DNA from 3 places in the Pseudomonas sp. StFLB209 genome. Region 3 is predicted to be linked to each of the others. Evidence: riboswitches for the same ligand, from Rfam matches in the RefSeq annotation. Region 3 holds a riboswitch; each other region holds the start of a gene.
What was found. Region 3 has a riboswitch for cobalamin ahead of cobO (cob(I)yrinic acid a,c-diamide adenosyltransferase). Riboswitches for the same ligand answer to the same signal wherever they lie in the genome.
Positions count from the first base shown of each region.

Region 1: linked by a shared signal. The riboswitch ahead of cobW (cobalamin biosynthesis protein CobW) and the one ahead of cobO (cob(I)yrinic acid a,c-diamide adenosyltransferase) in region 3 are both predicted to bind cobalamin.
Region 2: linked by a shared signal. The riboswitch ahead of PSCI_RS25365 (TonB-dependent receptor) and the one ahead of cobO (cob(I)yrinic acid a,c-diamide adenosyltransferase) in region 3 are both predicted to bind cobalamin.

Region 1 is NZ_AP014637.1:4,840,828-4,845,360, reverse strand. Features, by position in the region: gene cobN (cobaltochelatase subunit CobN) at 1-594, opposite strand, end outside; gene cobW (cobalamin biosynthesis protein CobW) at 598-1,665, opposite strand; cobalamin riboswitch at 1,755-1,962, opposite strand; cobalamin riboswitch at 2,019-2,230, shown strand; gene PSCI_RS21825 (CbtB domain-containing protein) at 2,326-2,511, shown strand; gene PSCI_RS21820 (CbtA family protein) at 2,525-3,226, shown strand; gene PSCI_RS21815 (cobalamin biosynthesis protein) at 3,234-3,635, shown strand; gene cobM (precorrin-4 C(11)-methyltransferase) at 3,716-4,462, shown strand.
Region 2 is NZ_AP014637.1:5,696,982-5,701,514, reverse strand. Features, by position in the region: gene PSCI_RS25370 (metal ABC transporter permease) at 1-790, shown strand, start outside; cobalamin riboswitch at 1,023-1,239, shown strand; gene PSCI_RS25365 (TonB-dependent receptor) at 1,348-3,480, shown strand; gene PSCI_RS25360 (ABC transporter ATP-binding protein) at 3,531-4,301, shown strand; gene PSCI_RS25355 (ABC transporter substrate-binding protein) at 4,298-4,533, shown strand, end outside.
Region 3 is NZ_AP014637.1:427,132-431,664, reverse strand. Features, by position in the region: gene PSCI_RS01955 (C40 family peptidase) at 1-3, shown strand, start outside; gene PSCI_RS01950 (C40 family peptidase) at 158-697, shown strand; cobalamin riboswitch at 1,072-1,290, shown strand; gene cobO (cob(I)yrinic acid a,c-diamide adenosyltransferase) at 1,388-1,999, shown strand; gene PSCI_RS01940 (cobyrinate a,c-diamide synthase) at 1,996-3,297, shown strand; gene bluB (5,6-dimethylbenzimidazole synthase) at 3,294-3,944, shown strand; gene cbiB (adenosylcobinamide-phosphate synthase CbiB) at 3,941-4,533, shown strand, end outside.

The DNA of each region.
Region 1 (4,533 bases), 4.4 Mb from region 3:
GTCGCTGTCCCAGTCGGCTTGCCAACCGGCAAGCTCGGTGGTGCCGTGCTGCGGATGATAAATCGCGGTGCGCGGCAAGGCCTGCGGTTCCTGCCAAGGGTAACGGCGCTGCAACCAGTGGCTGGCCACGCAATGGAACAGGTTCAGCGCGTTATCCAGCCCGCCTTGACGCAGGTACTGCCAGAGTCGGTCACGCTCGGCGGCCGGCACAGTGGAAAGATCGGCAAGCTCAGGGTCCGGGCGATCATCACCGGGCACCAGGATCACCTGCACGCCGCGCCCGGCCAGCTCCATCAGCCGCTCGACGCCGTAGCGCCAGTAGCCAATGCCGCCGTGCAGCGAGATCAGGATCAACCGCGCATGCTGCAGCACGTCTTCGACATACAGATCGACCGACGCATGGTTCTGGACCTGCATCGGGTTGGCCAGGCGCAGGCTTGGGTAGTCATCCGGCAGTTGCCGGGCGGCTTCGGCCAGCAGCGCGAGGCTGGAGTCACCGCTGCAGAGAATCACCAGCTCGGCGGGGGTCTGGCCGAGATCGGCAATGCTGTCGTCGGGTACAAAGCCGCCGGGCTGGGTTCGCAGCAGGTGCATGGGTCAGCCGGCCAGTGCCGCGTTCAGACGCGCTTCAAGCTGAGCGGCGTCCAGTTCCTGACCAATCAGCACCAGTTGCGTGGCGCGCTCTTCATCGGCTCGCCAGGCGCGGTCGAAGTGTTTGTCAAAGCGCGTACCCACGCCCTGAATCAGCAAGCGCATCGGTTTGCCAGGGATGGCCGCGAAGCCCTTGACGCGCAGGATGCCGTATTCGACCACCAGTTGATTAAGGGCACTGAGCAACACAGCCTCTTCGGCTTGCGGCAGCTTGATGGAGATCGAATCGAAAGCGTCGTGATCGTGATCGTCATCCTCCTCACCATCATGGTGAGAATCATGGTGAGTCTTGCGCCCGTCAATGTGCAGTTCAGACTCGGCGCCAACCCCCAGCAGAACGTTGAGCGGCAGGCGGCCGTTGCTGGCTTCGATGACCTTGACCGCCGGCGGCAGTTCTTCAGCCACTTCGGCGCGCACGGCGGCCAGACCGTCAGCGTCGATCATGTCGGCCTTGTTGAGGATGACCAGATCAGCGCTGGCCAGTTGGTCGGCAAACAGCTCGTGCAGCGGCGACTCATGGTCCAGGTTAGGGTCGAGCTTGCGCTGCGCATCGACCTGATCGGGGTAGGCGGCAAAAGTGCCGGCCTTGACCGCCGGGCTGTCGACCACGGTGATCACCGCGTCAACGGTGCAGGCGTTGCGGATTTCCGGCCACTGGAAAGCTTGTACCAACGGCTTGGGCAGCGCCAGGCCGCTGGTTTCGATCAGGATATGGTCCAGGTCGCCACGCCGCTCGACCAGTTCGCGCATCACCGGGAAGAACTCTTCCTGCACGGTGCAGCACAGGCAGCCATTGGCCAGTTCGTAAACCCGACCGCTGGCTTCTTCTTCGGTACAACCGATGGTGCACTGCTTGAGGATTTCACCGTCGATGCCCAACTCGCCAAATTCGTTGACGATAACCGCGATACGGCGCCCTTCGGCGTTGTCGAGCATATGCCGCAGCAAGGTGGTTTTACCCGAGCCGAGAAAGCCGGTAACGATGGTGACGGGAAGCTTGGCCAGTGTTTTCATCGGATGCCCTTTGGCAATACGGCGGGCAAGCAGGACGACAGCGGCGCATGGCTCGCTGGAGATCGCCACCGGATCACCCCGCCCGGTTGTAGTGAGAATGCTTAGAGGCAGGTCTCCTGGCTTGCGGGGAGCCTTGAACTTCAAGGCATTCACTGCGCCTTCCCGCTCGTTGAGCAGTGGCACGGCAGCGAACATGACCGCTTACAGTTGCGGGGGCAGCTGCGGACTTTCCAGATCTGGGACCGCATTCCCGTCTTAGCCTCACTCGCGTAAGGAACCTCAAGGCCGCAAGGCTACGCAGTGGGCACCGACAGGTCAACGCCGAGATTGACGTTACTGACCGCCCATGCTCTGCTACACACCTTGTTACGGGTGCCCCTCACGGGGTGAAACGGGAAACCGGTGCTGCTCAGGTCCATTGACCAGACAAAGTCCGGTGCTGCCCCCGCAACGGTAAGCGAGCGAAAGGTCTATCCACTGTGCGTACGCGCGGGAAGGCGATCTTTGTCAGACACCCTGTGTGTCCCTCGCAAGCCCGGAGACCGGCCCGCAATCACTTTATTGGACAACCCCGCGGTGGGCGGGCGCCGTCGATGCCTGCCATTTTCATGGTGGGGTTGGTGCGCATGCCTGCCCGTTTCACAACAAGAGGCCAGTGTCATGTCGAGCATCAGCAGCAGCCAGTCGGTCACCACCCCCGCCACTCTCAGCCAGCGCCTGACGGCCGCCATCGGCGCTGTCGTCATCGGTTGCAGCCTGGTGTATTTCGCCGGTTTCTCGCATATCGATGCGGTGCACAACGCCGCCCACGATACGCGCCACAGCGCCGCCTTCCCGTGCCATTGATCGAGAGCCCGTCATGTTCAAGCGCATCCTGCACACCGCAGGTTTCAGCGGCCTGCTCGCCGCCCTGCTGCTGACCCTGGTGCAAAGCCTGTGGGTCACGCCGCTGATTCTTGAGGCAGAAACCTTCGAGCAAGCCCCAGCCGCCCAAGAGCACAGCCATGCGGGCGAACCAGTGGCGGCCCATAGCCACGAACACGACGCCGAAGCCTGGGAGCCTGAAGACGGCTGGCAGCGGCTGCTGTCGACCACCGGCGGTAATCTGGTGGTGGCGGTCGGGTTTGCCCTGATGCTGGCAGGCCTGTATACCCTGCGCGCGCCGAACAGCACGGCGCAGGGCGCGTTCTGGGGACTGGCCGGCTTTGCCGTATTCGTCCTGGCCCCGACCCTCGGCCTGCCGCCTGAATTGCCGGGCACCGCGGCGGCCGAACTGGGCCAGCGCCAGACCTGGTGGATCTCCACCGCTGCCGCCACGGCCGCAGGTCTGGCACTGATGGTGTTTGGCCAAAGCCTATGGCTGAAACTGCTGGGCGCTGCCTGGCTGATCGCCCCGCATCTGTTCGGTGCGCCGCAGCCGGCCGAGCATTCGAGCCTGGCACCCGAGGCGCTGGAAGCGCAGTTCATCATCGCCTCGCTGGTGACCAACGTAGTGTTCTGGGTTGCCCTGGGCACCGTCAGTGCCTGGCTGTTCCGCCGCAGCCATGCCCGCCAGTCCTGACAGTTGCATGGCGATCGGGCTGGGCTGTCATCAGGACTGCCCGGCCGAGGCGCTGCTGGCGTTGATTGAAGCCAGCCTGGCGCAACACGGCCTGACCCTGGACGCCGTCAGCGGCCTGGCTTCAATCGACAAACGCCGCCAGACCCCAGGCTTATTGCAATTGGCCGGGCAGTTGCAGTTGCCACTGGTATTTTTCAGCGCTGCGCAATTGCAGGCGTTCGAGCCGCAGTTGACTCATCGCTCGGCGCTGACTTTGACCCATACCGGCTGTTATGGGGTGGCTGAAAGCGCGGCGCTGGCCCTTGCCAGCCAGCTGGGCAATGCCCCTGCGCGGCTGTTGATCGAGTACCGCAAGACTCGCCAGGCGACATTTGCCTTGGCGATTAGCGCCTTTGACCAGCACCCTTGAATTTCTATAGCCTGTGAGGGCCCTTTTGCGAGCAGAGCTCGCTCCCACAAAGTACTCGCCGTCTTGTTCTGGAGTAACGATTGACTGTCTATTTCATCGGCGCCGGCCCCGGCGATCCGGAGCTGATTACCGTCAAAGGCCAGCGTTTGATTCGTAGCTGCCCGGTCATTATTTATGCCGGCTCACTGGTGCCGGTGGCGGTCCTGGAGGGGCATGGCGCCAGCCAAGTGGTCAACAGCGCCGAATTACACCTCGAACAGATCATTGCCTTGATGAAATCTGCTCATGCACAGAGCCAGGATGTGGCCCGCGTGCACTCCGGCGACCCGAGCCTGTATGGCGCGATCGGCGAGCAGATTCGTTGCCTGCGCGAACTGCAGATTCCATTCGAAATCATCCCCGGCGTCACCGCCACCGCCGCCTGCGCGGCGTTGCTGGAAACCGAACTGACGCTGCCGGACATCGCCCAAAGCGTGATCCTGACCCGCTACGCCGACACCTCACCGATGCCGGCCGGCGAAGCACTGGCCGACCTGGCACGCCACGGCACGACCATGGCGATCCACCTGGGGATCAAGAATATCGGGCGGATTGTTGAAGAGCTATTACCGCATTATGGCGTCGACTGCCCGATTGCAGTGGTGCACCGCGCCAGCTGGCCGGACCAGGACTGGGTGCGCGGCACGCTGGCCGATATCGAGGCACAGGTGCAGGCCAAAGGCTTTCGGCGCACCGCATTGATCGTTGTGGGGCGGGTGCTGGCGGCGGACAGCTTTGCCGAATCGGCGCTGTATCGGGCCGGGCATGCGCATCTGTACCGGCCTTGAGGGCACGGAAGTAACGTCAATACTGTTTATTTGGACCGGTGGGAGCCGCCGGGGGCATTCAGTGCTTAAGT
Region 2 (4,533 bases), 5.3 Mb from region 3:
GATCGTTGCGGTGCTGGTCTCGCTGCCGATGGCGCTGCTGTCGTGCTTCATGGTCCTGCGCGGTTGGGCGTTGATGGGCGATGCGGTGTCCCACGCAGTGTTTCCGGGGGTGGTGATCGCCTACATCATCAATATTCCCTACGCCGTGGGCGCCTTCGTGGCAGGGATGTTCTGCGCCATCAGTTCGGGCTTTCTCAAGGACAACAGCCGCATCAAACAGGACACGGTGATGGGCGTGGTGTACTCCGGGATGTTCGGTCTGGGGCTGGTGCTGTATGTGAAGATCGAATCGGCTGTGCATCTGGACCACATCCTGTTCGGCGACATTCTCGGGGTAGGGTTGGACGACATCCTCGGCTCAGCGTTGATCGCCGCGTTGACCCTGCTGGTCATCGGCCTGAAATGGAAAGACCTGCTGCTGCATGCTTTTGACCCGGCACACGCCCAGGCGGTGGGCCTGCGGGTGCGCTGGCTGCATTATGGACTGCTGAGTCTGATATCCCTGACCATCGTCGGTGCGCTCAAGGCGGCGGGGATCATCCTTGCGATCGCCTTGCTGATCGCGCCAGGGGCGATTGCCTTGCTGTTGACCCGGACCTTCAAGGCCATGCTGCTGGTGTCCATGCTGATTTCACTATTGGCGGCGTTCTTCGGGGTGTACCTGGCGTTCTTCCTCGACAGCGCCCCGGCGCCGACCATCGTGATGTTCTATACCGTGCTGTTTATCGGCGCGTTTATCCGGGTCAGCGTGCAGCAGCGTTTCGTTACGACTGAACACTCAAGCAACTGAAGTTTCTTCAGTTGCTGTTGCCGTTGCCTTTGATCTTTGAGTAGAGATGGCACAGACGACGCAAATCGCGACTTGGGCGCTGGCCGAGGGTAGGCGTCGATTCGGGGGCGAAACCGGCAGCCCAGACAACCGCGACAATGACCCATGCACAAAACGCAAGACCAATTCGCGGCTAAAGCCGCTCCTACGGCGGTGAGTCATCTACTATTGACTCGACCGTTCATCGGTGGTCAGATGCCGCCCAGTTTCAGGTGTCCCATGCCGCCGTGCATGGGGTGAAACGGGAAGCCGGTGCGTCACTCAGATGACCAGTCCGGCGCTGCCCCCGCAACGGTAGGCGAGCGAAACCTTCTATATACCACTGTGCTACAGCCTCACAGGCTGCATGGGAAGGTGAAGGTTTCATGATCCTCGCAAGCCCGGAGACCGGCCTGCAACTTCAGTTTGGCAACCCCGCGGTGGGCGGGCGCAGGCCGGTATTCGGGTGCGTCTGCGTGCCTGATTGCCTATGCGTTATTCCCCTCCGGGTTCATCTTTCCTCATCGAGTTGGAATAGCATGTCCCGTTTTTCTCCATTGCAGTTCAGCCTGCTGGCGCTCTCGCCGGTGGTCCTTTCTCCTGTAGCCCTGGCCGAGCAACCCGGCAGCCTGGCCTTGCCGGCAACCACAGTTCAAGAGCAGGCCGATCAGCCGCAAACCGCCCTGAGCACCCCGTTGCCCAGCGCTTCGCGGCTCAACCTGACGCCACTGCAAACGCCGGCCAGCGCCACCCGCATCGACAGCACTGCCATCGAGCAGCGCAACAATCAGAGCGTGCAGGACGCGGTGACCCGTGCGCCGGGGATTACCAGCATTGCCGCACCGGGCAACGGCAACACCGCGCTGTCGGCGCGCGGTTTTACCGGGCACGAATCGGTAATGACCCTGTTTGACGGCTCACGCTTCTACACCGGCATGGGCACCCAGACCTTTCCGGTGGACACCTGGATGGTCGAGCACATTGATGTACTGCGTGGCCCGGCATCGGTGCTGTATGGCGAAGGTGCGACCGGGGCGACGGTCAATATCGTGCCGAAGAAACCGTTCGAAGGCGAAATTCGCAACCGCCTGCGCCTGGGTTATGGCTCATACGATCGTCAGCAGGCGGCACTGGACAGTGGCGGCTCGTTGAGCGACAGCCTGAGCTATCGCCTGACCCTCAACCAGCAACAGAGCAATGGCTGGGTCGATCACGGCGATTCGCGCAGCAATGCGCTAAGCCTGGCCGTGCGCTGGCAGGCCAGCGATGACCTGAGCTTTACCCTGGCCCATGATCGCGGCAACAGCGAGCCTTCGTCGTACTTCGGCACGCCATTGATCGACGGCCACTACCGCGACAGCCTGCGCGACGAGAACTACAACCTGCGTAACGCCGTGCAGCGTTACGACGATCAATGGACACGCCTGACCACCGACTGGACGCTCAGCGACTCAATCAGCGCCAGCAATCAGCTGTACTACGTCAAGAGCCGCCGTCACTGGCGCAATGCTGAAATCTACAGCTGGGACAGTACACGCGGCCAACTGCTGCGCGGCGACTACCTGGAAATCAAGCACGACCAGGAACAGATCGGCGACCGCCAGAGCTTTACCTTCAAGCACTCGCTGTTCGGCCTGGACAGCCAGACCGTGGTGGGCGCCGAGTACAACAAGATCCGCTTTGAGCTCGATAACAACTCGCCGTACAACGATGTTGGCGGCGACTACATCGACCCATGGCAAGCGGCTGACGGCTATTTCCAGAGCAACTCGCCGTTCCGGCCGCTGGCCAACACCGTCACCCACACCTTCGCCCTGTTTGCCGAAAACCGCCTGCAACTGTCCGAGCGCTGGTCGCTGGTTACCGGCATCCGCCGCGACCAGAACCACATCAATCGCGACGACATGCGCGCCGGCACCCGCAGCGACCGTAGCCTCGATGGCGGCAACTGGCGTGCCGGGCTGGTGTTCGCAGTCACCGACCAACTGTCGTTGTACGGCCAGTACTCGACCAGTGAGGACGGCATCAGCAACCTGATCAGCCTCAACCCGACCCAGCAGCAGATGGACCTGACCGAGGCGAAACAGACTGAGTTCGGCCTCAAGCAGCAGTTCTGGGACGGGCAGGGTGAATGGACCCTGGCGGCCTACCACATCGTCAAGAAGAAGCTGTTGTCGGTCGATCCGCTGACCCGCCTCAGCCAGCAGGTCGGCCAGCAGACCTCCAATGGCCTGGAAGCCAGCCTCGACCTGAGCCTGGCGCAGGGCTGGCAGGTCTCGGCCAACGCCTCGGTGGTACGCGCCAGATACGATGATTTTGACGAAGTTTCCAACGGCCAGAGCGTATCGCGGGCTGGCAACCGTCCCACCGACGTGCCACGGCGCAGCGCCAACCTGTGGCTGAACAAGGCGGTCAGTGACGATGTGGACGTCGGGATCGGTCTGCGCTACGTCGACGCCCGTTATGCCAATACCGCCAATACCACTCAGGTGCCGGGCTACACGGTGGTGGATGCCAACCTTGGCTGGCAGATATTGTCGGACGTGCGTCTGGGGCTGCAACTGTATAACCTGCTGGATCGCCGCTACGTGGTGACCGGGCAGAACAGCGGTCAGCAATGGCTGATGGGCCAGCCTCGCTCGTTGTTTGTCAGTGCTGACTACCGTTTCTGACCGCCATTGGCGCTGGTGGCCCACCGCCGGCGCCCCGACTGGAATCCTTTATGGCGCATCTGAACATCCAGCAACTTGAATGGGCGCGCGCCGCAGGCTTCGCCTTGCACGACATTGACCTGCAGGTCGGTGAGCACGAGTTCGTCGGCCTGATCGGTCCCAACGGCAGCGGCAAGACCAGCCTGTTGCGCTGCGCCTGGCGCTTCAGCCAGCCGGATGCCGGCCAGGTGCTGCTTGACGGCCAGAATCTCTGGCAGCAGACCCAGCGCTGGAGCGCCCGGCGCATCGCGGTGATGCAGCAGGAGTTCCCGGAGGATTTCGGCCTCAGCGTGCAGGATGTGGTGGCCATGGGGCGAGCGCCGCACAAAGGCTTGTTACAGGGTGACAACGTCGAGGACCTGGCGCTGATCGACCAGGCCCTGCAACGCAGCGGCATGCAGCTGCATGCAACGCGCACCTTTGCCAGCCTGTCCGGTGGTGAAAAGCAGCGGGTGCTGCTGGCCCGCGCGCTGGTGCAACAGCCACAACTGCTGATTCTCGACGAGCCGACCAACCACCTCGACCCACGCTATCAACTGGAGCTGCTGCAGTTGCTGCGCCGCCTGCGGCTCAGCACCCTGGCCAGCTTTCATGACCTGAACCTGGCCGCAGCCTTCTGTGATCGCCTCTACGTGCTGCATGACGGCCAACTGGCGGCCAGCGGCACGCCTGCGCAAGTGCTGACCCCGCAATTGCTGCGCGAAGTGTTCGGTGTCCAAGCCCTGGTCGACAGTCACCCGCTGGCTGACCACCCGCGTATTACCTGGATAACCCAAGCATGATTCGTATCCTGTTGTTACTTACCCTGGCCGTCAGCCATGCGGCTCAGGCCAGTGAATACCCGTTGACCGTGCGCAGTTGCGAGCGCGAGGTCACCTTCGAGCGCGCGCCGCAGCGTGCCGTCAGTCATGACGTGAACATGACCGACATGCTGCTGGCACTGGGCCTGCGAGAGCGGATGGTCGGCTACACCGGCATCAGCGGCTGGAAAACCCTCGACCTGTCGCTGCGCGA
Region 3 (4,533 bases):
TAACACAAGCTGTTTGAAACGGCCTGTTAACTGGAAAGCCCGTTTGGTCGGATTGTCTGAAACCTCTGCACAGCGCTCTGGTCTTCAGCTAGTCTCTCTTAACGGGCTTTCTAGCTTTCGGCAGTAAAGCCGCATTCCTGATGGAGTTTTTGTGGTCATGTCGATTTTCTTACGCTGTGCCGTGATCTCTCTCGCTGCGCTGCTCGGCGCCTGCGCCAGCGCGCCGCCGCCCAAACCCAAGGTCGTCCAGCGGCCGGTGATCGTCGCGCCTGCGGTGCTGAATTCACCCGCTGCCGAAGACGTGCTGTTTCGCGCGCTCGGCCTGGTCGGCACGCCTTACCGCTGGGGCGGTAATACCCCGGACTCCGGCTTCGACTGCAGTGGCCTGATCGGCTATGTCTACCGCGACATGGCGGGCATCAGCCTGCCGCGTTCGACCCGCGACATGATCGTGATGAAAGCGCCCAACGTCGGCCGCGAGAACCTGCAGACCGGCGACCTGGTGTTCTTCGCCACCTCCGGCGGCTCGCAGGTCTCCCATGCCGGCATCTACGTCGGCGAAGGCCGCTTCGTGCATGCCCCGGCCACTGGCGGCACCGTCAAGCTCGACAGCCTCGGCTCGCCTTATTGGCAGAAAGCCTACCTGAACGCCAAGCGCGTTCTGGAGCCTTCCAGCCTGGCGCAGAACAACCGTTGAGCCGCTTGGGTGTCCGCCCGGACACCCAGATTGTAGGAGCGGCTTCAGCCGCGAAGCGTCGCCATTGCTTTCGCTTCTGTTGTTGCTTTTGCTTTTTGAACCGAGTTATCACAGACGCCGCCGAACGCGACGATTGGCGCCGGAGCGAGGGAACCCCGCCCCGAAGGGCGGGGCCAAGACCGGAGCAACGCCTTTGGTTAGTTTGGGCGAAACCAAAGTAACCCGCTCGTAAAGAACGGAACCTGGCGAACAGACAACTGCGGCAAAGACCCTGTGCACAACGCTAAAGATCTTCGCGGCTAAAGCCGCTCCTACGCGCAGACGCGCCGATACCCGACCCGATACCGTTTGACGCTCCATGCCCAACCCTCTACCCTTCGCGGTTTGTTTCAGGTGCCCGGCAGCCAACGGCTGGCAGGGTGAAACAGGGAAGCCGGTGGGAAGACACGCACTTCGATTCCGGCGCTGCCCCCGCAACGGTAAATGAGTCAAGACCGCGCATCGTGCCACTGGACATTCTCCGGGAAGGCGCACGGTCGGCAGGCAATGCCTCGCTCATGAGCCCGGAGACCGGCCTGTCACGTATTCAAGGCATCACGGCGGGCGATGCTCTGCGCAAGGCAACTGACTGCCTTGGCGTTCTGTCGTCCTGTTGTCTGCTTTCGCCTGCCTTTCCAGCGGAGAGCTGAGATGAACGAGTCCCTCGAACGCGACGAGCGCCATCTGGCGCGCATGCAGCGTAAAAAAGCCATTATCGATGAACGCATCGCCAACTCGCCCAACGAGTGCGGCCTGCTGCTGGTGCTGGGCGGCAATGGCAAGGGCAAGAGCAGCTCGGCCTTTGGCATGCTCGCCCGGGCGATGGGCCACGATATGCAGTGTGGCGTGGTGCAATTTATCAAGGGCCGTAACGCCACTGGCGAAGAGCTGTTCTTCCGCCGTTTCCCCGACCAGGTGCGTTATCACGTCATGGGCGAGGGCTTTACCTGGGAAACCCAGGACCGCCAGCGCGACATCGCCGCTGCCGAAGCGGCCTGGCAAGTGTCGAAGCAGTTGCTCAGCGACCCGAACATCAATCTGGTGATCCTCGACGAGTTGAATATCGCGCTCAAACACGGCTACCTCGACCTGGAGCAGGTGCTCAACGACCTGCAGGCGCGCCCGCCGATGCAGCACGTCGTGGTGACCGGTCGCGGGGCAAAACCGGAACTGATCGAGCTGGCCGATACCGTCTCGGAGATCGGCATGGTCAAGCATGCCTTCCAGGCCGGCATCCGGGCGCAGAAGGGCATCGAACTGTGAGTGATGCGCAAGCGCGACAATGTCCTGCGGTGCTGATCGCCGCGCCGGCGTCCGGCCAGGGCAAGACTACCGTCACTGCTGCCCTGGCACGTTTGCATCGCAATCAGGGCCGCAAGGTCCGGGTGTTCAAGTGCGGGCCGGACTTTCTCGACCCGATGATTCTCGAACGCGCCAGTGGTGCGCCGGTCTATCAACTGGACCTGTGGATGGTCGGCGCCGATGAAAGCCGGCGGCTGCTCTGGGAGGCGGCCGCTGAGGCTGACCTGATCCTGATTGAAGGGGTTATGGGCCTGTTCGATGGCACGCCCTCCAGCGCGGATCTGGCCCGCCACTTCGGGGTGCCGGTGCTGGGCGTTATTGACGGTACTGCCATGGCCCAGACCTTTGGTGCACTGGCGCTGGGCCTGGCCCGTTATCAGCCAGACCTGCCATTCGCCGGTGTGCTGGCCAACCGGGTTGGCACGGTGCGCCATGCGCAGTTGCTGGAAAACAGCCTGACCGAAGGCCTGCGCTGGTACGGCGCGTTGTCACGTGAAACCGGTATTGAACTGCCCAGTCGGCATTTGGGCCTGGTGCAGGCCAGCGAACTGAATGACCTGGATACGCGCCTAGATGCTGCGGCCGAGGCGCTGGCCGGCACTTGCGAAGTTGCGCTGCCGCCGCCGGTCAGTTTTGCTGCGCCCGAGCCGCAACCGGTCGAGCCCTGGCTGGCCGGGGTGCGGGTTGCGATTGCCCGTGACGAAGCTTTTGCTTTCACCTACGGCGCCAGCCTGGAGTTGCTGCGCACCATGGGCGCGGAGCTGAAGTTCTTTTCGCCGATTCACGACAGCCAGTTGCCCGAAGCGGACAGCCTGTACCTGCCCGGCGGTTACCCTGAATTGCACCACGTTGCGTTGCAGGCCAACCGCTCGATGCGCGAGGCGATTGCCGCCCACCATGCACAGGGCAAGCCGCTGCTGGCCGAATGTGGCGGCATGCTGTATCTGCTCGACGCACTGACCGATGTCGACGGGGTGCGCGCTGAGTTGGCCGGCCTGCTGCCCGGTGAGGCGACCATGCAGAAGCGCCTGGCGGCGTTGGCACTGCAAGCGGTGACGCTGCCTGAGGGCGTGTTGCGCGGGCACACCTATCACCATTCGCTGACCAGCACTGAGCTGGAGCCGATTGCCCGAGGCATCAGCCCAAATGGCGGACGCGGCGCGGAAGCTGTGTACCGGCTGGGCCGGCTGACCGCCTCTTATGTGCACTTTTATTTCCCTTCCAACCCCCAGGCGGTGGCGGCGTTGCTGAAACCATGAGTGAAGCAGCCTTTAGCCCGGATGAGCGGGCCGCGGTGTACCGGGCAATTGCCGAGCGCCGCGACATGCGTCATTTCAGCGGCGGCACGGTGGCGCCCGAGGTTCTGGCGCGCTTGCTCGAAGCTGCGCACCACGCGCCGAGCGTCGGCCTGATGCAGCCTTGGCGCTTTATCCGGATCACTGATACGGCGCTGCGCAACCGCATGCAAGAGCAGGTCGAGCAGGAGCGGGTCCGCACCGCTGAAGCATTGGGCGAGCGCGCCGATGAATTCATGAAGCTCAAGGTCGAGGGTATCAGCGACTGTGCCGAGGTGATCGTCGCGGCGCTGATGGACGGCCGTGAGCAGTTTGTCTTTGGCCGACGCACGATGCCGGAAATGGACATCGCCTCAATGTCCTGCGCCATTCAGAATATGTGGCTGGCGGCCCGCGCCGAAGGGCTGGGCATGGGCTGGGTGTCGCTGTTCGATCCTGACAACCTGGCCGCCCTGCTGAACATGCCCGAGGGCGCCCGACCGTTGGCGATTCTATGCCTGGGGCCGGTCACCGGTTTCTATCCGGCACCCATGCTGGTGCTCGAAGGCTGGGCGCAAGAGCGCCCGCTGGAACAACTGCTGTATGAGAATCAATGGGGAGTGCATCGATGAGTGTGGCGCTGTTGAGCGTAGCGGGGGTGGCGCTGGATGCGTTGCTTGGAGAACCGAAACGCTCGCATCCGCTGGTGGCGTTCGGGCGATACGCCGAGCGCATCGAACAGCGTTTCAATGCCGCCGGGCGCGGCTGGCGCAGTCATGGGGTCACCGCCTGGGTGCTGGCGGTGATTCCGCTGACCCTGCTGATCACCTTGCTGAGCTGGCTGCCCTATATCGGGCTGCTGGTGGACATTCTGGCGTTGTACTGCGCGCTGGGCCTGCGCAGCCTCGGCGAGCATGTGCAGCCGGTCGCGGCGGCGTTGCGTGGCGGTGACCTCGACCAAGCGCGGCAGCGGGTCGGTTATCTGGTCAGCCGCCAGACTTCGGAGCTTGACGCCAATGGCGTGGCCCGCGCGGCCACCGAGTCGGTGCTGGAAAATGGCAGCGATGCGGTATTCGCCGCGTTGTTCTGGTTTGTCGTGGCCGGTGCGCCCGGGGTGGTGCTGTATCGCCTGAGCAATACCCTCGACGCTATGTGGGGTTACCGCAACGAGCGCTTCGAGCGCTTCGGCTGGGCGGCGGCGAAGATCGACGACGTACTCAA